DNA from 3 places in the Sphingomonas sp. S6 genome. Region 1 is predicted to be linked to each of the others. Evidence: predicted binding sites of a transcription regulator. Region 1 holds the regulator's gene; each other region holds the start of a gene.

Region 1 (6,666 bases):
GACCGGGATGGAGGCGCTCGTCGCGCGCGATCTGGTGCGGCTGACGATCGAGAGCGATCCGGGGCTGGGATTGCCGCCGCGGGTGCGGGTCAACCTGTCGACCGACGATGTGCCGAAGGGGTTGGGTGAGGCGGCGCGGATCCGGCTGCGGGCGCGGCTGATGCCGCCGGCTGCGGCGTCGGTGCCGGGAGCCTATGATTTCGCGCGGGCGGCGTGGTTCGCCGGAATTGGCGCGACCGGACGGGGGTTCGCGCCGGTGGAGTTGCTGTCGCCCGGCGCGTCGGAGGGCAGCCTGCGGCGGCGCCTGACTGCCCATATCACGGATCGGCTGGAAGGGAGCCGGGGCGGCATCGCGGCGGCGCTGGCGACCGGGGACGAGGGGGCGATCAGCGAGCGCGATGCGGAGGCGATGCGGCGTGCGGGACTCGCGCATCTGCTGTCGGTCAGCGGGCTGCACATCACCGCGGCGGTGGCGGCGACGATGGTCTTGACGTTGCGGCTGCTGGCGCTGTGGTCGTGGCTCGCCATTCGCGTTCGGTTGCCGTTGGTCGCCGCGGGGATGGGGGCGCTGGCTGCCATCAGCTATACGTTGCTCACCGGATCTCAGGTTCCCACGATCCGGTCGTGCGTCGCCGCGCTACTGGTGCTGGCGGCGCTGGCGATGGGGCGGGAGGCGATGACGCTGCGGCTGGTTGCGGCAGGTGCGATGGTCGTGCTGGCCGTGCGGCCGGAAGCGCTGGTGGGGCCGAGCTTCCAGCTGTCGTTCGCCGCGATCGTGGCGATCGTTGCGCTCCATGAGCATCCGCGGGTGCGCGGATGGTTCGAGCCGCGCGAGGAGTCGCGCACGCGGCGTTTGCTGCGCGGGCTCGGGTCGCTGCTGCTGACGGGCGTGGTGGTCGAGGCGGCGCTGATGCCGATCGCGGTCTATCACTTCCATAAGGCGGGCCTGTACGGGGCTGCCGCCAATATCATCGCCATTCCGCTGACGACGTTCGTCGTCATGCCGCTGGAGGCGGGCGCGTTGCTGCTCGACACGATCGGGCTGGGCGGGCCTTTGTGGTGGCTGACCGACGGGCCGTTGCGGGCGCTGCTGTGGCTGGCGCATGTCGTGGCGGATGCGCCGGGCGCGTCGCTGGCGGTGCCGTCGATGCCAATGGGGGCGTTTCTGGCGATGATCGCCGGTGGGCTCTGGCTGGCGCTGTGGAATACGCGGGTGCGCTGGGTCGGCGTGCTGCCGATCGTCGTCGGCGCCGTCTGGGCGGCGTCGACCCCGCCACCCGACCTACTGGTGACGGGGGACGGGCGACATATGGCGATCCGGGTGGGCGGTCGGCTGGCGCTGCTGCGCGATCGTGCCGGGGACTATACGCGGGCGATGCTCGCCGAAAATGGCGGGACCGATGGCGAGCCATGGCTGCTCGACGATCTGCCGGAGGCCCGGTGCAGCCGCGATGCGTGCGTGGCGACGATCGACGGGCAGGGGCGCCGGTTTCGGGTGCTGGCGACCCGCAGCGGTTACCAACTTGCGTGGAAGGACCTGGTTGTAGCCTGTCAGGCGGCGGATGTGGTGGTGAGCGACCGGCGCCTGCCGCGTGCGTGCCGGCCGCGCTGGCTGCGGCTTGATGCGCCAGTGTTGCGACGGACCGGTGGCGTCATGCTGACCCTGGCGAGCGGGCGGGTGCGCACGGTGATGCACCCCGGGGATCGGCATCCGTGGCTGGTCGGGGCAAAGGTGGCGCCGCCGAGGACGGAGGGCACCACGCCGGCGATCCCGTTCTGATCACGCCATGCCGGCGCGCTGATCCCTCGCGACGGGCATGCCGCTCTGTAGTAGGAGGGCCCAACGCTGAGCCGCCCCTTGCTTCGCTCCGCTCGCGATGATGCCACTTGATCAACCTGATGTCATACCGCCTTAGAGCCTGACCCATTTCCACAGAGCCGTCGCCCCAGCGAAAGATGGGGCCTCTTGCGGCTCCTGTCGCCCGCTATCATCGGAAGATCCCAGCCTTCGCTGGGATGACGCCTGGTTCAACGGCGATGGATCAAACTCCAGAGACGGCTGGCGTTACCGTCCTAACCTGCGGGCAAAGAATCTAAAATCCTGATACGCCCCCCTCAACGGGACGTCGAAGGGGCCGTTTGAAAGTCACAAAAGTCACACGAACGACAGGGTCGTACGCCCCGTCGCCGCGGCGGCCTTGCATCAGTCGTAGCGGCGAAGGATGCCCGACAGCTTGCCCTGCACGCGGACGTGCGAGGGGACGTAGCGCTGGGGTTCATAGGCCCGGTTGGCGGGATCGAGCCGGATCATCGCGCCTTCGCGACGAAAATATTTGAGCGTCGCCTCGCTGTCCTCGATCAACGCAACGACGATCTCGCCATCGCGGGCGATGTCGGTGCGGCGGATCAGCGCGTAATCGCCGTCGAGAATGCCGGCCTCGACCATCGAATCGCCGGAGACCTCGAGCGCATAATGTTCGCCGGTGCCGAGCAACGCCGCGGGGACGGCGAGCATCGAGCTGCCTTCGAACGCCTCGATCGGCACGCCGGCGGCGATCCGGCCGTGCAGCGGGATTTCGACGACGTCATTTGCTGGCGAGGGGGCGGGACGCACATTGCCCGTGGCCGGAGCGCTCGGCGGCGCCGCGAGCGCGGGCGTTTCGGGCGCCTTGCGTTCGGAGCGTTCCGGCATGCGCAGCACTTCGAGCGCACGAGCACGGTTGGGCAGGCGGCGGATGAAGTTGCGCTCCTCCAGCGCGCTGATCAGGCGGTGGACGCCGGACTTGGACTTGAGGTCGAGCGCGTCCTTCATCTCCTCGAACGACGGCGAGATGCCCGTCTCCTCGAGCCGGTCGTTGATGAAGCATACAAGCTCGTGCTGCTTGCGCGTGAGCATAAGCGGTCCTTCCCCGTCAGAACAGACGCGGAACTTCTAGGGAACAATTCGTGGGGCGTCAAGCGATGACGAGGATTTCCGCCGAGTCGCCCGCGCGCGCCGCGGGGGCATCGATCGGTCGCACGATCAGGCAGTGTGAGCGCGCCAGCGTCAGCAGCATCGAACTGTCCTGAATGGTCGAGGCATAGGCGCGGCCGTCGCGCAGTTCCGCGCGCAGATAATCGGTGCGCGCGCCATTGGCGGGCAGGTCTTCGCCCAGGATCGCCATCGTGCTGCGCGGCAGCGGGTCCGCGGCACCAGAAAGGTGCGCGATCAACGGTTTGACGAAGAGTATGGCGGTGACGAAGGCGGATACCGGATTGCCCGGCAAGCCGAGCACCTGCATCGCGCCGCGCCGTCCCGCCATCATCGGCTTGCCCGGCCGCAGCGCGATCCGCCAGAAATCGATGACGCCGCTCGCCGCCTCCAGCGCCGGCCGCACGAGGTCGTGGTCGCCCACCGACGCGCCGCCGGTGGTGACGAGCAGGTCTGCGTCGACGCGGGCGAAGGCTTCGCGCAGGCGATCGAGGTCATCGGGCAGGATGCCGAGGTCGATCAGCTCGACCGGCAGATCGGCGAGCAGGGCCGCCAGCATCGCCCGGTTCGATTCGGGCAGCGCGCTCGGGTCGCCGCCGGTGCCCGGATCGACCAATTCGTCGCCCGTGGCGCAGATGGCGATGCGCACCCGGCGGTGGACCGCGATCGTGCCGATGCCGCCCGTCGCGGCGACGGCGATGCGCGCGGGCGTCAGCCGCTCGCCGCGCGCGATCAGGCGATCGCCGGCGTGAAAGTCGAGGCCGCGGCGGCGGGTGTTGCGGCCGAGTGTCGCTGGACCTTCGCCGGTCAGGTGGATCGTGGTGCCGGAGGCCGCGACCTCCTCCTGGATCATGACCGTGTCGGCGCCGTCGGGGAGTGCGGCACCGGTGAAGATACGCGCGGTCTCGCCAGCGCCGACGGTGCCGGCAAAGGGCCGGCCGGCGGCGCTTTCGCCGACCAGCGTCCACGGGCCGGGCAGGTCGGCGAAGCGGATCGCATAGCCGTCCATCGCCGACAAATCACTGGCGGGCTGGGTGCGGCGGGCGGCGATGTCGTCCGCCGCCCAGCGGCCGGCGGCGGCGGCGAGCGGCACGGTTTCGGTCTCGACCGGCGCTGCGCGCGCGAACAGGCGCGCCTGGGCTTCGTCGATCGGCAGCAGCGCCATGGCGTCAGGCGCGCCAGTCGCCGGAGGCGCCGCCGGCCTTTTCGAGCAGTCGGATGTCGGAGATCGTCATCGCGCGGTCCATCGCCTTCGCCATGTCGTAGATGGTGAGCAGCGCGACCGAGACGGCGGTCAGCGCCTCCATCTCGACGCCGGTCTTGCCGTCGGTGGCAGTCAGCGCGGTGGCGGTGATGCCGGCATCGTCGAGCGTCAGGTCGAGCGTGACACGGGTCAGCGGCAAGGGGTGGCAGAGCGGGATGAGGTCCGCAGTCTTCTTTGCCGCCATGATCCCGGCGACGCGGGCAACGGCGAGCACGTCGCCCTTCTTCGCGGCGCCGTCGCGGATCGCGGCGAGGGCGTCGGAGGCGATGGCGATGCGGCCGGTCGCGACCGCGCGACGCTGCGTCACCGCTTTGTCGCCGACGTCGACCATATGCGCGGCGCCGTCTGCGTCGAGATGGGTGAGGCGACTCACCCGACCAGTGCCCGCGTCGCGGCCTCGACGTCGTCGGCGCGCATCAGCGCCTCGCCGATCAGGAAGCAGCGCACGCCGTGCTGCGCCATCGCGTCGAGGTCGGCGCGGGTTTCGAGGCCGCTTTCGGCGACGAAGGTGCAGCCCTTGGGCGCCTTGCCGACCAGCTCGTACGTGCGGGCGAAGTTGACCGAAAAATCGTGTAGATTGCGGTTGTTGACGCCGATCAACCGCGACTTGAGGCGAAGCGCACGTTCCAGTTCGGATTCGTCATGCACCTCGACCAGCACGTCCATGCCGCAATCGAGCGCCGAGGCCTCGATTTCCGCCATCTGATTGTCGTCCAGCGCAGAGACGATGATGAGGATGGCGTCGGCGCCGATCGAGCGGCTTTCGGTCGCCTGCCAGGGATCGACCATGAAATCCTTGCGAATCACGGGCAGGTCGCAGGCGGCACGGGCGGCAATCAGATAGTCGTCGCTGCCCTGGAACCATTGTTCGTCGGTGAGGACCGACAGGCAGGCCGCGCCACCCGCCTGATAGGCGCGCGCATGGGCGGGCGGATCGAACTCGGCGCGGATCAGCCCCTTGGATGGGCTGGCCTTCTTGATTTCGGTGATAAGCGCATGGCCGGATTTCGCGTCGAGCGCGGCGCGGAAACCGCGCGGCTTCGTCACCGCGGCGATGCGCGCATCGAGATCGGCGAGGCTGATCGTCGCCTTGCGCGCGGCAACCTCTGCGCGCTTGGTTTCGATAATGCGGGACAGAATGGTCATCGGTAGGCGATCCAGCGGTCGAGGAGCGCGGCGGCGCGGCCGGCGTCGAGCGCTTCGGCGGCGGCCTGTGCGCCCGCAGTGAGATTGGGTGCATGGTCGGCGACGACAAGCGCCGCCGCCGCATTGAGCAGCACGGCGTCGCGATAGGCGCCCGCCTCTCCATCGAGCAGGCGGCGCAGCGCGGCGGCATTATAGGCCGGATCGCCGCCGCGGATGGCGGCGAGCGGGTGGCGGGGCAGGCCGGCGTCTTCCGGCGTGATGCGCGATGGCAGCGCCGCGCTGCCGACATTCACCGCGAGGCTGGGGCCGGCGGTGGAGAGTTCGTCGAGGCCCTCTTCGCCCGAAATCACCGCGGCCCGTGCGGTGCCGAGCTGTTCCAGCGCCTCGGCATAGAGACCGGCGTAATCGGGGCGGGCGATGCCGATCAGCTGGTGCGACACGCGCGCCGGATTGGCGAGGGGCCCCATCAGGTTGAAGATCGTGCGTTTGCCGATGCGGCGACGGATCGGCGTGATCCGTGCCATCGCCGGATGGTGGTTGGCGGCGAACAGGAAGGCGATGCCGATATCGGCGAGGCTCGCCTCCGCCGTCGCGCCGGCGATCTCCATGTCGAGGCCGAGCGCCTCCAACGTGTCGGCAGCACCGGCTTTCGAGGAGGCGGCACGGTTGCCGTGCTTGGCGACCGGCACGCCGCAAGCCGCGACGACCAGCGCGACCGCGGTCGAGACGTTGAGCGTATGATGCCCGTCGCCGCCCGTGCCGCAGACGTCGATCGCGCCGTCGGGTGCGGCGATCGGGATCAGGCGGGCCCGCAGCGCGCGGGCGGCCTCGGCGATTTCGATGCTGGTTTCGCCGCGATCGGACAGAGCCAGCAGGAAGTCGCCGATTGCCTCTGCCGAGACGCGGGCATCGAGGATATCCGCAAACGCCTGCGCCGCGCTTTCGCGCGACAGTGGCGAGGATGGATCGGGAAGCAAGACGACGCTGGTCACGGGCGCTCGCGCACCGGAATGCCGGCGATCGTCAGAAAGTTGGCGAGCATGGCATGGCCGTGTTCGGTCGCGATGCTTTCCGGGTGGAATTGCACGCCATGGATCGGCAGGCGTTCGTGGCGGAAGCCCATGACGATGCCATCCTGGGTGCGCGCGTTGACGACCAGGGGCGAGGCCACGTCGTTGACGATCAGGCTGTGATAGCGTGTCGCCATGAAGGGCGAGGGCAGCCCTTCGAACAGGCCGGTGCCGTCATGTTCGACCGCAGAGGTCTTGCCGTGCATCAGCCCGCC
Region 2 (6,666 bases), on a different contig from region 1:
CGCGCGGGTTTCGAAGAAGTTGGCGTGCTCGACGCCGTTGAGCAGCGGGGCGAGCCAGGGAAGGGGGTGTTCGTCGATCATGTAGATCGGCTTCAGCCCGAGCTGGCCCAGGCGCCAGTCCGCGATGTAGCGGATGTACTTCTTGATCTCCTTGGGCGTCATGCCGTTGACCGGGCCCATTTCGAACGCGAGGTCGATGAAATTGTCCTCGAGCCGGATCGTGGTCTGGCAGACGTCGGCGATATCGTCCTTCACCGCCTTGGTCAGGCACTGGCGTTCGGCGACGAAGGTGTGGAACATCTTGATGATGCCCTCGCAGTGCAGGGACTCGTCGCGCACCGACCAGCTGACGATCTGGCCCATGCCCTTCATCTTGTTGAAGCGCGGGAAGTTCATCAGCATCGCGAAGCTGGCGAACAGCTGCACGCCTTCGGTGAAGCCGCCGAACATGGCGAGCGTGCGGGCGATGTCCTCGTCGCTGTCGACGCCGAAGTTCTGCATGTAATCATGCTTTTCCTTCATCTCGGCATATTCGAGGAAGGCGCCATATTCGCTCTCGGGCATGCCGATCGTGTCGAGCAGGTGGCTGTAGGCGGCGATGTGGACCGTCTCCATGTTGCTGAACGCGGTCAGCATCATCTTGATCTCGGTCGGCTTGAACACGCGGCCGTATTTCTCGTGGTAGCAATCCTGCACCTCGACGTCCGCCTGGGTGAAGAAGCGGAAGATCTGGGTGAGCAGGTTGCGCTCGTGATCGGTCAGCTTCTGCGCCCAGTCGCGGCAATCCTCGCCCAGCGGCACCTCTTCGGGGAGCCAGTGGAGCTGCTGCTGACGCTTCCAGAATTCGAACGCCCAGGGGTATTCGAACGGCTTGTACTGCTTGGAGGCTTGGAGGAGGGACATGGGGTTACTCCGAGGAAGAGGATGAAGGCGTGCCGTTCGAACGACGGCGCTTTTGTAGAAAACTGTATATGTAGCCGGTGATGATCGCGGTCTGCGGCAACCATAGAACCACGAAAAGAACATAGCTGAGAGTGCCACCGTGGCTCAGCAGGGCGGAGCTATCCCACAAGCCTTGGAGCCAGCATCCCCGAGCCAGATGGCACGGATAGCCATAGGCATCTGGCCACCCGAGCCTGTCGCTAAGCCACACGGTGAGGGCAATCCAGCTGACGATGCCCCCGACTATCATCAGGCAGCCAGTCGTGCCGAGTATTTGGCGATTGCCGTTGTGCACTGCAAGAAAGCTCACGGCTGCGCGCTCCACTGCCACATCGCATAGGCGGAGAAGCCGAGGACGATGCCGCCGGCGACCATCATGATGCCGGCCATGCGATAGACGTAAACGCGCGCCGGCCCCTGCGGGCTGCGGAGCTGGAGCAGCAGCCACAGGCCGGCGAGGCCGAGCACCGCGGCGACGGCGAACATGATGAAGCTTTCGCGCGGCATCAGTGCTGCGCCTCTGATGCATCCATTTGGAACACGGGTCGTTTCACCGCCGAACCCAAGCCAGGAGACGCATCATGCACGATCACAGCAACATCAAGGAACACATGAAGGTCGTCGGCGCGGACGGCGTCCACGTCGGCACCGTCGACCATGTCGAGGGCGAGCGCATCAAGCTCACCAAGAACGACAGCCCCAGCACCGAAGACGGGCAGGGCGCCAAGCACCATTACCTGCCGGCCGGCCTGGTCGCCGAGATCGAAGGCGACACGGTGCGCCTGTCGGCCACCGCGCAGAACGCCCAGGACATGTTCGAAGAGGCGTGAGCCATGATGCCCTCTCCCCTTGTGGGAGAGGGAGGGGCCCGCAGCCGTAGGCTGTGGGAGGGTGAGGGGGCTGTCCATTACGGGCAGCCCTTTTGCTTAGCCGCGACTACACGGGCGATTGTCGACACGACGCCGTCGATGGCTTCCATCACATCGGCATTGGCGAAGCGGATCACGTCATAGCCTTCGTTCTGGAGGAAAATGGTTCGGGCGGCGTCGCGTTCGACTTTGGCGGCGTGGTCGTCGCCGTCGACTTCGATGATCAGTCGGTGACCATGCGAGCAGAAATCAGCGTGATAGGGACCGAGGGGAACCTGTCGGCGGAATTTCGCCTCGGGCAGCGCCTCGCGTAAAGCATGCCAGAGACGGCGTTCGGGTTCGCCCATCGCCGTGCGCAAGCTGCGCGATCGGTTGACCGCGTGTGCGGGCAGCTGCTGGCGCTTGGTCAGGCCTTCCGCATTCCCCCTCACCCTTCCCACGGCCTGCGGCCGCGGGCCCCTTCCCTCTCCCACAAGGGGAGAGGGAGGTTCACCTGTTCCCTCTCCCCTTGTGGGAGGGAGCGCCGCAGGCGCAGAAGGGTGAGGGGGGTGTGGCATGCCGTGACCTTCCCGTCAGGCGATCAGCGGACTCCCGCCCTCACTGACACGCCAGGCACTCGTCATAGTCCGTCGTCTCGCCGATCTCGAACTTCGGCGCGGCGATGGTGTTGTCCGCTTCCACGCCGCCCGATCCGGCGAAGCCCGCGCGCTGCACGCTCTTCGAGCGCAGGTAATAGAGCGACTTGATGCCGAGCTCCCAGGCGCGGAAGTGGAGCATCAGGAGGTCCCACTTCTCGACGTCGGCCGGGATGAACAGGTTCAGTGACTGCGCCTGGTCGATATAGGGCGTGCGGTCGCCGGCAAGTTCGAGCAGCCAGCGCTGGTCGATTTCGAAGCTGGTCTTGTAGCAGTCCTTCTCTTCCACCGACAGGAAGTCGAGGTGCTGGACCGAGCCGCCGTGTTCGAGGATCGAGTTCCACACCGCGTCGCTGTTCTTGGATTTCTCCTTCAGCAGCTTTTCCAGATACGGGTTCTTGACCGAGAAGCTGCCCGACAGCGTCTTGTGCGTGTAGATGTTCGCCGGGATCGGCTCGATGCACGCGCTGGTGCCGCCGCAGATGATGCTGATCGACGCGGTCGGCGCGATCGCCATCTTGCAGCTGAACCGCTCCATCACGCCGACGTCGGCGGCATCGGGGCAGGGCCCACGCTCGGCGGCGAGCGTCATCGACGCCTGGTTCACCTGAGCGCTGATGTGCTTGAAGATGCGCAGGTTCCAGCTCTTCGCCATCGCGCCTTCGAACGGCAGTCCGCGCGCCTGAAGGAAGGAGTGGAAGCCCATGACGCCAAGGCCGACCGAACGTTCGCGCGCGGCGCTATAGGCAGCGCGTTCCATGCCCGGTTCGTGGCGGTCGATGTAATCCTGCAGCACGTTGTCGAGGAAGCGCATGACGTCTTCGATGAAGACCTTGTCGTCCTTCCACTCGTCCCACGTTTCGAGGTTGAGCGACGACAGGCAGCACACCGCGGTGCGATCGTTGCCGAGATGGTCGCGGCCGGTCGGCAGCGTGATTTCCGAGCACAGGTTCGACGTCGAGACCTTGAGGCCCAGGTCGCGGTGGTGCTTGGGCATCGCCTTGTTCACGTGATCGGCGAAGACGATGTAGGGCTCACCGGTCTGCAGGCGGGTTTCGACGAGCTTCTGGAACAGCGAGCGCGCGTCGAGCGTCGCGCGGACGGTGCCGTCCTTGGGGCTGAGCAGGTTCCATTCGCGGCCGTCGCGCACCGCTTCCATGAAGGCGTCGGTTAGCAGCACGCCATGGTGCAGGTTCAGCGCCTTGCGGTTGAAGTCGCCGCTCGGTTTGCGGATTTCGAGGAATTCTTCGATCTCCGGATGGCTGACGTCGAGATAGCAGGCGGCCGAACCGCGGCGCAGCGACCCTTGCGAAATCGCGAGCGTCAGGCTGTCCATCACGCGGACGAAGGGGATGATGCCGCTCGTCTTGCCGTTGAGGCCGACGGGTTCGCCGATGCCGCGCACGCTGCCCCAATAGGTGCCGATGCCGCCGCCGCGCGATGCGAGCCAGACGTTCTCGTTCCAGGTGTCGACGATGCCGTTCAGGCTGTCGGGCACCGAATTGAGGTAGCAGCTGATCGGCAGGCCGCGCCCCGTGCCGCCGTTCGACAGCACCGGCGTCGCGGGCATGAACCACAAGCGGCTGATATAGTCATACAGGCGCTGCGCGTGCGCGGCATCGTCGGCATAGGCCGAGGCGACGCGGACGAAGAGGTCCTGATAGCTTTCGCCCGGCAGCAGGTAGCGATCGTTCAGCGTTTCCTTGCCGAAATCGGTCAGCAGCGCGTCGCGGCTGTGATCGACCTCGACGGGATAGGGGCGGGCGTGGATCGCCTTGCTGCCGCCATTCGCCTCTGCGGCGGCGGGTGCCTCGGCGGCGACGGTGGCGTCGATCGTATCGGTCATGGCCTCACCCTGCGTGTCCCTGAAATCCATCGATTACCGTCCCTTGTTCCATACATGTTCGACTCGGGGCGACATGCGCAGCATATCACCCGGGCGCCCCGATGGTGAGAACAAAAAGGGGTCGCGGTTCACGGCCGCGTTGTGCCCCATGGCGGATCCCGCGAGGGATGCCGTCATCGATCTCTACCAGCGATTGGGTTCACCCCCGAACGCAACCCCCACAAATTGTGGCAAAGCGTCGCCGCGGGCAAGAGGCTTAATGAAGCGGCAGCCGTGCGGTTCCGGTGCGAACGGGGCGCGGCGGGCCGGCCGAGGGGCCGCGACGCGTGGACTTCCGCGGCTTCCGTAAAGTGCAAGCGGCGAGTGGCGGCATGAAAATTTTTTTAGTGGCCGACGAGGCCATTCCGGACGCGATTCAACCCGTGTCGTCCCGCCCGCCGAACATGAACGAAAGTTTCGTTGCGGCGGCTCAGGATACCGTCGATGCCGCGGCGATGCGTCGTCGTTCGTCCCTCCTCCTTGTCCTGTCTGTCGTGACGCTCGCCAGCTGTGCGCAGCGGCCGGTGGCGGGGGTCGATATGCTGAGCCTGCTGGCCAAGGCGCATGCGCACCAGACCCCGGCGCAGCAGCGTGCGGCGATGGTCGCCGACATTCGTGCCGACATTCGCAGCAACCATCCGGCGGCGGACACGCCGGCCTTGGCGCGCGCGCTGGCGGCGATCGGGACGATCCCGCGCGAGGACTTCGTCGAGGCCCAGGGGCGGGCCGCGGCCTATGTCGACCTGCCGCAGGCGATCGGCCACGGCCAGACGATTTCCGATGGCTATGTCGTCGCGGTGATGACCGCGGCGCTGGATCTGCCCGCGGACCGCAGCGCCCATGTGCTCGATATCGGCACGGGATCGGGCTATCAGGCGGCGGTGCTCGCAGCCGTCGCGGCGCGCGTCGCCTCGGTCGAGATCGTCGCGCCGCTTGCCCGCACGGCGGCCGCGCGCCTGCGCCGCATGGGCTATGCGACCGTCACCGTCCGGGCCGGCGATGGCTTCCTGGGCTGGCCGGAGCAGGCGCCCTTCGACGGGATCGTCGTCGCCGCCAGCGCCACCGCGGTGCCGCAACCGCTGATCGACCAGCTGAAGGTCGGCGGCCGCATCGTGATGCCGATCGGCGCGTCCGACAGGAGCACGCAATTGCTGCGCATGACCAAGCGCGCCGACGGTACGCTCGACCGTTGCCGGCTGGGCCCGGCGCTGTTCGTGCCCTTCACCGGCGGCCGCGTCCCCCCGTTCGCGCCCCGCGCGCTGACCGACCGGACGATCCCGCTGTGTTTCCGCGCGCCGATCGTGGGGGTGGTTTGAGGGGCGCGAGCGGGCGAGGCGTCTTCGACCTAAGGGCTGGGGCGGCATTCCCGCCGACGATGCAAATTTGGGCAACCCAACACGGCAGCGTCATCTGCGCCCGATGAGCAATTCGGATGCCTTTGTGATGGTGAAGACCCCATTCTCGCGTTCGAAGGCGTCCTGAACGGCAGCCGCCAGCTGCTCTATGATGCCCGGCTTATCGGCAATCGGCAGGCTAGTCAGATAGCCTAACAAATCGACGGGATCGGTGACGCGCAGCTCGTCGTCGTACCGGATGACATCGACGCTGGCGAACGCGTCGTGCATGAGCGCGAGGCCTTGCTCCGACGAAAGCGGTTCTGGTCGTGGATCAGCCTGGCCTCCGAATGGCGCCCGCGCCAACGCCGACAGCTCTGCCATCGTACCTGCTGGATTGAGCACCACGGCCACGGCACCGCCTTCGCGCGTTACCCTTGCCATCTCCTTCAGCCCGGCCGTCGGGTCGGCGAGGTGATAGAGCATGTGGATCGCGATCGTCGTGTCCACGCTGGCATCGGCCAGCGGCAGGGCAACGGCGTCAGCCACGGACACCTCGACATCGTGCCACCGCTGCACGGCGGCAATGGCGGCGCGGGCAGCGTCCACCATGCCTTGCGAGATATCAGACAGACGCAGCTTCAGGTCGGATGGCACCCCTTGCGGCGCGTTCGTCCAGAACGATCCCGCACCACACCCGACGTCGGCGATGACACCGCCCGCGGGCAGCGGAATGTTGGCGGACAGCCACTCGAACCAGTCGCCCCGCCCATAGCGGGTATGCAAGATCGACCGCGCTTTCAGCCGATCGGGGAAGCGATATTGAACATCGCGAAGATAGCTTTGCTCACTGCTTGCCATGACGCCCTCGGTGATGAACTGCGCACCGGTTTATGGCGCTCTTGGCTGTATGAGAATACGGACCTTACCGCCTCAAGCCGTTCGCGCGGTAGAAGGTGGTCAGCGCCGTGGTCGACGCGATCTGTATCTTGGGCAGGGTG
Region 3 (6,666 bases), on a different contig from region 1:
TCGGTCTTCGCGATCTTGACCGCGAGCGCTTCGGGCTTGAGGCGCGCGCCGTGGCAGACTTCGCAGGGGCGCGACGACTGGTATTTGCCCAGCTCCTCGCGCATCCACGCGCTCTCGGTCTGGAGCAGGCGGCGGTTGAGGTTGCCGATCACGCCCTCGAACGGTTTCTTGACGTCGTAGCTCTTCTTGCCGTCGACGAAGGTAAGCGTGACCGCCTTGCCCTTGGTGCCGAACAGGATGACGTCCTGCGTTTCGGGGTGCAGGTCCTTCCACGGCGTATCGAGGTCGAACTTGTATTCGCGCGCGAGGGAGCCGAGGACCTGCATGTAATAGGGGCTGGGCGGGTTGGACTTCGCCCAGGGGACGACGGCGCCCTTCTTGATGCTGAGGTCGTGGTTGGGGACGACGAGGTCTTCGTCGAACAGCAGTTTCTCGCCGAGGCCGTCGCACGCCGGGCAGGCGCCCTGGGGGGCGTTGAAGCTGAACAGGCGCGGTTCGATCTCGGCGATGGTGAAGCCGCTGATCGGGCAGGCGAACTTTTCGCTGAACACGATGCGGCCGGCGGGCGCGTTGTCGCCGAGGACTTCGGACTTGGGGGTGTGCGGTTCGACCGGGTCCGCCGGGTCAATATAGGCGAGGCCGTCGGCGAGCTTCAGCGCGGTTTCGAACGATTCCGCCAGGCGCGTGGCGGCGTCGGCGCGGACGACGAGGCGGTCGACGACGATCTCGATGTCGTGCTTGTACTTCTTGTCGAGCGCGGGGGCTTCGTCGATCTCATGGATCGTGCCGTCGATCCTGACGCGCGTAAAGCCCGCCTTCTGCCATTCGGCGAGTTCCTTGCGATATTCGCCCTTGCGCCCGCGGACGACGGGGGCGAGCAGGTACAGACGCGTGCCTTCGGGCAGCGCCATGACGCGGTCGACCATCTGGCTGACCGTCTGCGCGGCGATCGGCTCGCCGGTGGCGGGCGAATAGGGGATGCCGACGCGCGCCCAGAGCAGGCGCATGTAATCGTAGATTTCGGTCACCGTCGCGACGGTCGAGCGCGGGTTGCGCGACGTCGTCTTCTGCTCGATCGAGATGGCGGGCGACAGGCCCTCGATATGGTCGACGTCGGGCTTCTGCATCAGCTCGAGGAACTGGCGTGCATAGGCCGACAGCGATTCGACGTAGCGGCGCTGCCCCTCGGCATAGATGGTGTCGAAGGCGAGGCTGGATTTGCCCGAGCCCGACAGGCCGGTGATGACCGTCAACGTGTCGCGGGGGATGTCGACATCGACGTCCTTGAGATTGTGCTCGCGCGCGCCGCGGACGGAAATTTTGGTCAGCATGAAGCGGGTTCTACTTCTGTTCTGTTTCTGATGCTAGTCTGGCAGGTAGGAACGCACCGCGCGAATTTCGAGCCGCATTGAAAGCATCCGAGCGGTGTCTTACGTCTGTGCCACACGAGGAGAATGCGCGATGGGCAAGAAGCACAAGAAGGCGAAGCTTCCCAAGGAAGTGCTGGGCGTGAAGCTGCCCAAGGAAGTGCGCGAGGTAGGCGGGGCGCTGCTGGAGAAGGCGAACAGCCCGCAGGGGCGCGAGATGCTGGCGGCGGGGCTGACGATGGCTGCGGCGGCGGCGACCGCGGCGCTGGCCAAGGGGCGGGCCGAGCGCGCCGCGAAGCCGGAGGCGCCGCGCCCGCCCGAGGCGCCGGTGCCGCCCGTTCCCCCGGTGCCGCCCGTTCCCCCGGTACCGCCGCAGGGGACGCAGACGCAGCCCGATCCGCAGGCGATCGCCGATGCGGTGGGCAAGGCCGCGGAAGCGATGCTGGGGCGGCTATTTGGGCGTAAAGACTGAACGGCGAGGTTTGCGCGGCGTTCGCTGTCCGTCCAGCCTAGGACCGGCGCTGCGGAGCCAGGACCATCCAAGCTGCGCCCGTGACAATTTCCATCTCGCCCCACGAGCGATATCCATCAGCCCGCAGCTGTACGATGTGATCGGCCGCTCGTTCACGATGGGCGCCCGCGTGCGCTTGTGATCGCTTGACGATCTGCAAAGGCCTGAGGGGCGGCGGTTCGAGAGGACCGCCGCCCTTTTTGCGTGGGCCTCGCGCCCGCCTCTGGCCGCAATTTCTCCGCGTCAGCCCACCGCGCAACTTGGGCGTCCTCACCTGCCCCTTCGCGCAACATAGCGGCACTCGCTGTGGCTGTTTTGCAACGCAACGTTGCTGAAAGCGGAAATAGGTCAGCAATGCGTGCTTTACGCAAGCAAGACAGTCACACAAGCGTCACGCAGTCCAGAAGACTGACATTCCAAATCGATGACGCATGGGGCGACCGAAAACGGCGCCGTTGCAAAGGGGATATACGTGACGAAAACCGCTCGATTCGATGTGACGCGCAAGGCGGCTCTGCTCGCCGCGGCGACGCCGCTGGCGCTGATGCTGGGGGCCGCTCCGGCGTTCGCGCAGACCGCGACGCAGACGCCTGCGCAGCTCGAGATCAAGGATCAGCAGACCGATCCGACGACGACGCAGGGCGCGAGCGATCAGGACAAGGCGAGCGACATCGTCGTCACCGGTTCGCTGTTCCGTCGCACCGACACCGAAACCCCGTCGCCCGTCACCGTGCTGACCAGCGACACGCTGGCAAAGGCCGGTATCACCACCGCGTCGGACGCGATCCGCTCGATCTCGGCCGACAGCGCGGGCTCGATCGGCACCGGCTTCCAGTCGGGCTTCTCGGCCGGCGGTTCGGCCGTGTCGCTCCGCGGCCTCGGCGTGTCGTCGACGCTGGTGCTGATCGACGGCCTGCGTTCGGCGAACTTCCCGCTGAACGACGACGGCCATAACGCCTATGTCGACCTCAACTCGATCCCGTTCAGCCTGGTCGACCGGATCGAAGTGCTGAAGGATGGCGCATCGTCGACCTATGGCGCGGACGCGATCGGCGGCGTGGTCAACGTGATCCTGAAGAAGCACTTCACCGGCATCGACGGCCTGGTCGAGGGCGGCGTCGCCGAGCGCGGCGATGCGAGCCACCAGCGCGCGCAGCTAACGCTGGGCTATGGCGATTATGACCGCCAGGGCTTCAACGTCTATCTGAACGGCGAATATCAGCGCGACGGCCGCGTTTCGAACCACAGCCGCGGCTTCCCGTACAACACCCAGGACCTGACCTCGATCGGCGGCCTGGACAACAACGCGGCCGACCAGTCGCTGACCGTCAACGTGCCGACCGCCTATGTCGCGCGCACGACGCAGAGCGACCTCAACAACCCGCTGTCAGGCGGCACCGCGCTGATCCCGGACGGCACCTATGTCGATGCGAACGGCCGGACGCAGAACTATAGCAATTACACGGCGCTGGGCCTCGGCAATTGCGCGCGCGATACGTTCACCGTGACCGGCGGCGGCGCGCGCGGCACGGGCTGCAAGTACGACCTCGTCGACCTGTATCGCCAGATCCAGCCGCTGCAGGAGCGTTACTCGCTGCAGGGCCGCGTCAGCGTGCGCATCGGCGAGAACGTCGAAGGCTATATCACCGGCAGCTACAGCCGCAGCGACGTCAGCATCAACGGCACGCCCTCGGCGATCCGCGCGACGCAGCCGTTCGGCGCCGCGCCTACGGTGGCATCGTCGAACCCCGGTATCGTCCTGCCGTATTTCATCTGCTCGGCCGGCACGAACTGCGCGACGGCGGCGAACCGCCAGCTGAACCCGAACAACCCCTATGCGACCAACGCCGCCGCCACACCGGCGATCGCAGCCGCCAACGCCGCGCGCATCTATTACCTGTTCGGCGACATCCCGCAGGGCAGCGATCGCAAGAACGAAATCTACCGCGCCACCGCCGGCCTGAACGGCAATTTCGGTGACGGTCGCTACAATTGGCGGATCGAGGGCGTCTATGCCCGCGACGAGCTGACGCTGACGCAGCGCGGCCTGCTCAACATTGCGGGTCTCGCTACCGCGATCAACACGGGGTCGTACAATTTCATCAATCCGTCGCAGAACAGCGCGGCGGTGCGCAATGCGATCTCGCCGAACAAGGTGACCCCGTCACTGTCGACGCAGGCGGCGCTGGATGCGTCGGTGACGGCACGCCTCGCCGACCTGCCGGGCGGTCCGTTGCAGCTGGCCGTCGGCGGGCAGGTGCGCCGCGAAACGCTGGAGAACAACAACCAGAATGCGGCGCTGGATACGTACGGCCTGACGACCGCCTCGGCGTTCGGATCGCACACCGTGTCGGCCGCCTATTTCGAAGCCGACGCGCCGATCCTCGACCAGGTCGAGCTGAACGTCTCGGGCCGCTACGATCATTATTCGGAAGGCTTCAGCCACTTCTCGCCGAAGGTCGGTGTCAAGTTCACGCCGATCAAGGAACTGGCGATCCGCGGCACCTATGCCGAGGGCTTCCGCGCGCCGACCTTCGCCGAATCGGGTCCGCGCAGCCAGTATGCGGGCTTCGTGTCGACGACCCCGCCGTGTAACTTCATTCTGAACCATGGCGGCACCGGCACGGCGGCGTCGTGCTCGGCAGCGGGCAACCCGTACAACCTCAACTACAGCCTGGGTCGCGGCCTTGCCGGCAACCCCAACCTCCAGCCGGAAATTTCGCGCAGCTTCACCGGCGGCGTCATCTTTCAGCCGGTGCGCTGGCTGAGCCTGACGGTCGATTACTATAATGTCCGCAAGAAGAACCTGATCGTCACCGGTCCGGACTTCGGCAAGGCGGTCGCGGCCTATTACAATTCAGCGAACGCCGCGGCCGGTGCGGCCGCAGTGGCCGCGGTTGGCCAGGGCTATTCGGTGAACACGACCGACGCGGTCGATCCGCTGTTCCCGAACGCGCTGCCGCGCGTGCTGATCATCAACGTGCCGTATGTGAACGCCAATTATGCGCTGACCTCGGGCATCGATTTCTCGGCGACGGCGACCGTGCCGCTGGGCGATGGCATCAAGTTCACCAGCCGCATCGAAGCGACGCACGTCATCAAGTACAACCTCGTCACCTCCGCGGGTGTGCAGCATTATGCCGGCACGATGGGCCCGTACGACCTGTCGTCGGGCAACGGCACGCCGTCGTGGCGCGGCAACTGGCAGAACACGTTGGACTTCGGCGATTACTCGCTGTCGGCGACGGCGTTCTACGTCAGCCGGATCAAGGCGGTGTCGGAAGACCAGGGCCTGCCGCTCGATTGCGCCAACGGCAATTTGTACACGCGTTCGTCGCCGCAGAACGAAGCCTTCTGCTACGTCAGCCCGTTCATCAACGTCGATCTGAACGGCACGGTGAAGGTCAACGACAAGTTCACCTTCTTCCTCAACGTGAAGAACGTGTTCGACGCCAAGGCGCCGGTCGCGCCGGCCGCCTATTCGAGCGCGCCGAACTTCCTGACCACCTGGCATTACGCCGGCCTGATCGGGCGCCAGTATCGCGCGGGGGCGTCGTTCCGCTTCTAAGCGGGTCATTGACGGCATACCTGGTACCTGGGGGGCTCCGCTGCGGCGGGGCCCCTTTTTTGTTGCGCGGGCAAAGCGCGGGCGGGCATCGTCGCCGCCGAATAGGGAAGGATTGGTATGCGGGCGATGGTGGCGGCAGCGGTGTTGGGGGCAGGCGCGCTGGGCGCGGCGGTGCCTGCGATGGCGGCAACCGGGACGCAGACCGCCGACCAGCTCGCGGCGCAGGCGCTGGCGATGCAGCAGGCGGGCGATCCGGGCGAGGGCGCACCCGTGGCGTACGACGTGTCCTTTCCCAATGCGGTGCATCACGAGGCGCAGGTGACCGCGACGTTCCGCGGCGTGCCGGCGGGGCCGCTACGCGTGCAGATGGCGCGCTCGTCGCCCGGACGCTATGCGATCCATGAATTTGCGAAGAACGTCTATGCGGTGTCGGCGAAGGACGGGCGCGGGCGGCCGCTCGCGCTGACGCGGACCGATCCCTATGGCTGGTCGGTGGCGGGGCATGACGGCACGGTCGTCGTCACCTACACGCTGTTCGGCGACTGGGGTGACGGAACCTACGCACAGATCGATGCGGATCACGCGCATCTCAACATGCCGGCGACCTTCCTGTGGGCGGTGGGATATGACGCCAAGCCGATCCGGGTGCGCTTCCACGCCTTCGACCCCAAGTGGCGCGTCGCGACGCAGCTGCCGGCGGGCAAGGCGGAGGGGACGTATTGGGCGCCGAACTTCCAGTATTTCATGGATAGCCCGACCGAACTCAGCGCCTTTTCGCTGCGCCAGTGGCCGATGACCGATGCGACGGGCAAGACGTATCTGATCCGGCTGGCGGTGCATCACATGGGGACGGAGGCGGAGGTCGACACCTATGCCGCCAAGACGAAGCGGGTGATCGCGCAGCATTATGCGCTGTTCGGCCGTGCGCCGCGCTACGATTACGGCACCTATACCTTCATCGCCGACTATATGCCGCAAATCGCGGGCGATGGGATGGAGCATCGCAACTCAACGATCATCACCCAGCCGCGCGGGCTGGCGGAGGCGAATTATGCGCAGCTGAACACGCTGAGCCACGAGTTCGTCCACAGCTGGAACGTCGAGCGGCTGCGCCCGGCCGAGCTGGAACCGTTCGACTTCACGCGCGCCAATCCGACGCCGAGCCTGTGGTTCGCGGAGGGCTTCACGCAATATTACGGGCCGCTGCTGATCCGCCGCGC

Evidence for each region. The regulator LexA, encoded in region 1, represses DNA repair genes until DNA is damaged. The targets are predictions, from matches to a motif close to GTTCCNCNCTTGTTCT.
Region 2: ACGVWT_RS05040 (ribonucleoside-diphosphate reductase subunit alpha) is a predicted target of LexA. The motif match lies at 4,338-4,353, and genes of this name have one in related genera.
Region 3: uvrA (excinuclease ABC subunit UvrA) is a predicted target of LexA. The motif match lies at 1,339-1,354, and genes of this name have one in related genera.

The regions. Positions count from the first base shown of each region.
Region 1 covers NZ_JBIEOE010000001.1:162,696-169,361, forward strand. The annotation lists gene ACGVWT_RS00820 (ComEC/Rec2 family competence protein) at 1-1,780, shown strand, start outside; gene lexA (transcriptional repressor LexA) at 2,204-2,896, opposite strand; gene ACGVWT_RS00830 (molybdopterin molybdotransferase MoeA) at 2,955-4,136, opposite strand; gene moaC (cyclic pyranopterin monophosphate synthase MoaC) at 4,141-4,608, opposite strand; gene trpC (indole-3-glycerol phosphate synthase TrpC) at 4,605-5,381, opposite strand; gene trpD (anthranilate phosphoribosyltransferase) at 5,378-6,373, opposite strand; gene ACGVWT_RS00850 (aminodeoxychorismate/anthranilate synthase component II) at 6,370-6,666, opposite strand, start outside.
Region 2 covers NZ_JBIEOE010000002.1:429,602-436,267, forward strand. The annotation lists gene ACGVWT_RS05015 (ribonucleotide-diphosphate reductase subunit beta) at 1-903, opposite strand, end outside; gene ACGVWT_RS05020 (hypothetical protein) at 908-1,252, opposite strand; gene ACGVWT_RS05025 (hypothetical protein) at 1,249-1,449, opposite strand; gene ACGVWT_RS05030 (DUF2171 domain-containing protein) at 1,524-1,772, shown strand; gene ACGVWT_RS05035 (endonuclease domain-containing protein) at 1,850-2,251, opposite strand; gene ACGVWT_RS05040 (ribonucleoside-diphosphate reductase subunit alpha) at 2,409-4,322, opposite strand; gene ACGVWT_RS05045 (protein-L-isoaspartate(D-aspartate) O-methyltransferase) at 4,664-5,647, shown strand; gene ACGVWT_RS05050 (class I SAM-dependent methyltransferase) at 5,738-6,526, opposite strand; gene ACGVWT_RS05055 (AAA family ATPase) at 6,591-6,666, opposite strand, start outside.
Region 3 covers NZ_JBIEOE010000003.1:413,262-419,927, reverse strand. The annotation lists gene uvrA (excinuclease ABC subunit UvrA) at 1-1,331, opposite strand, end outside; gene ACGVWT_RS07475 (hypothetical protein) at 1,462-1,839, shown strand; gene ACGVWT_RS07470 (TonB-dependent receptor domain-containing protein) at 2,303-5,446, shown strand; gene ACGVWT_RS07465 (M61 family metallopeptidase) at 5,564-6,666, shown strand, end outside.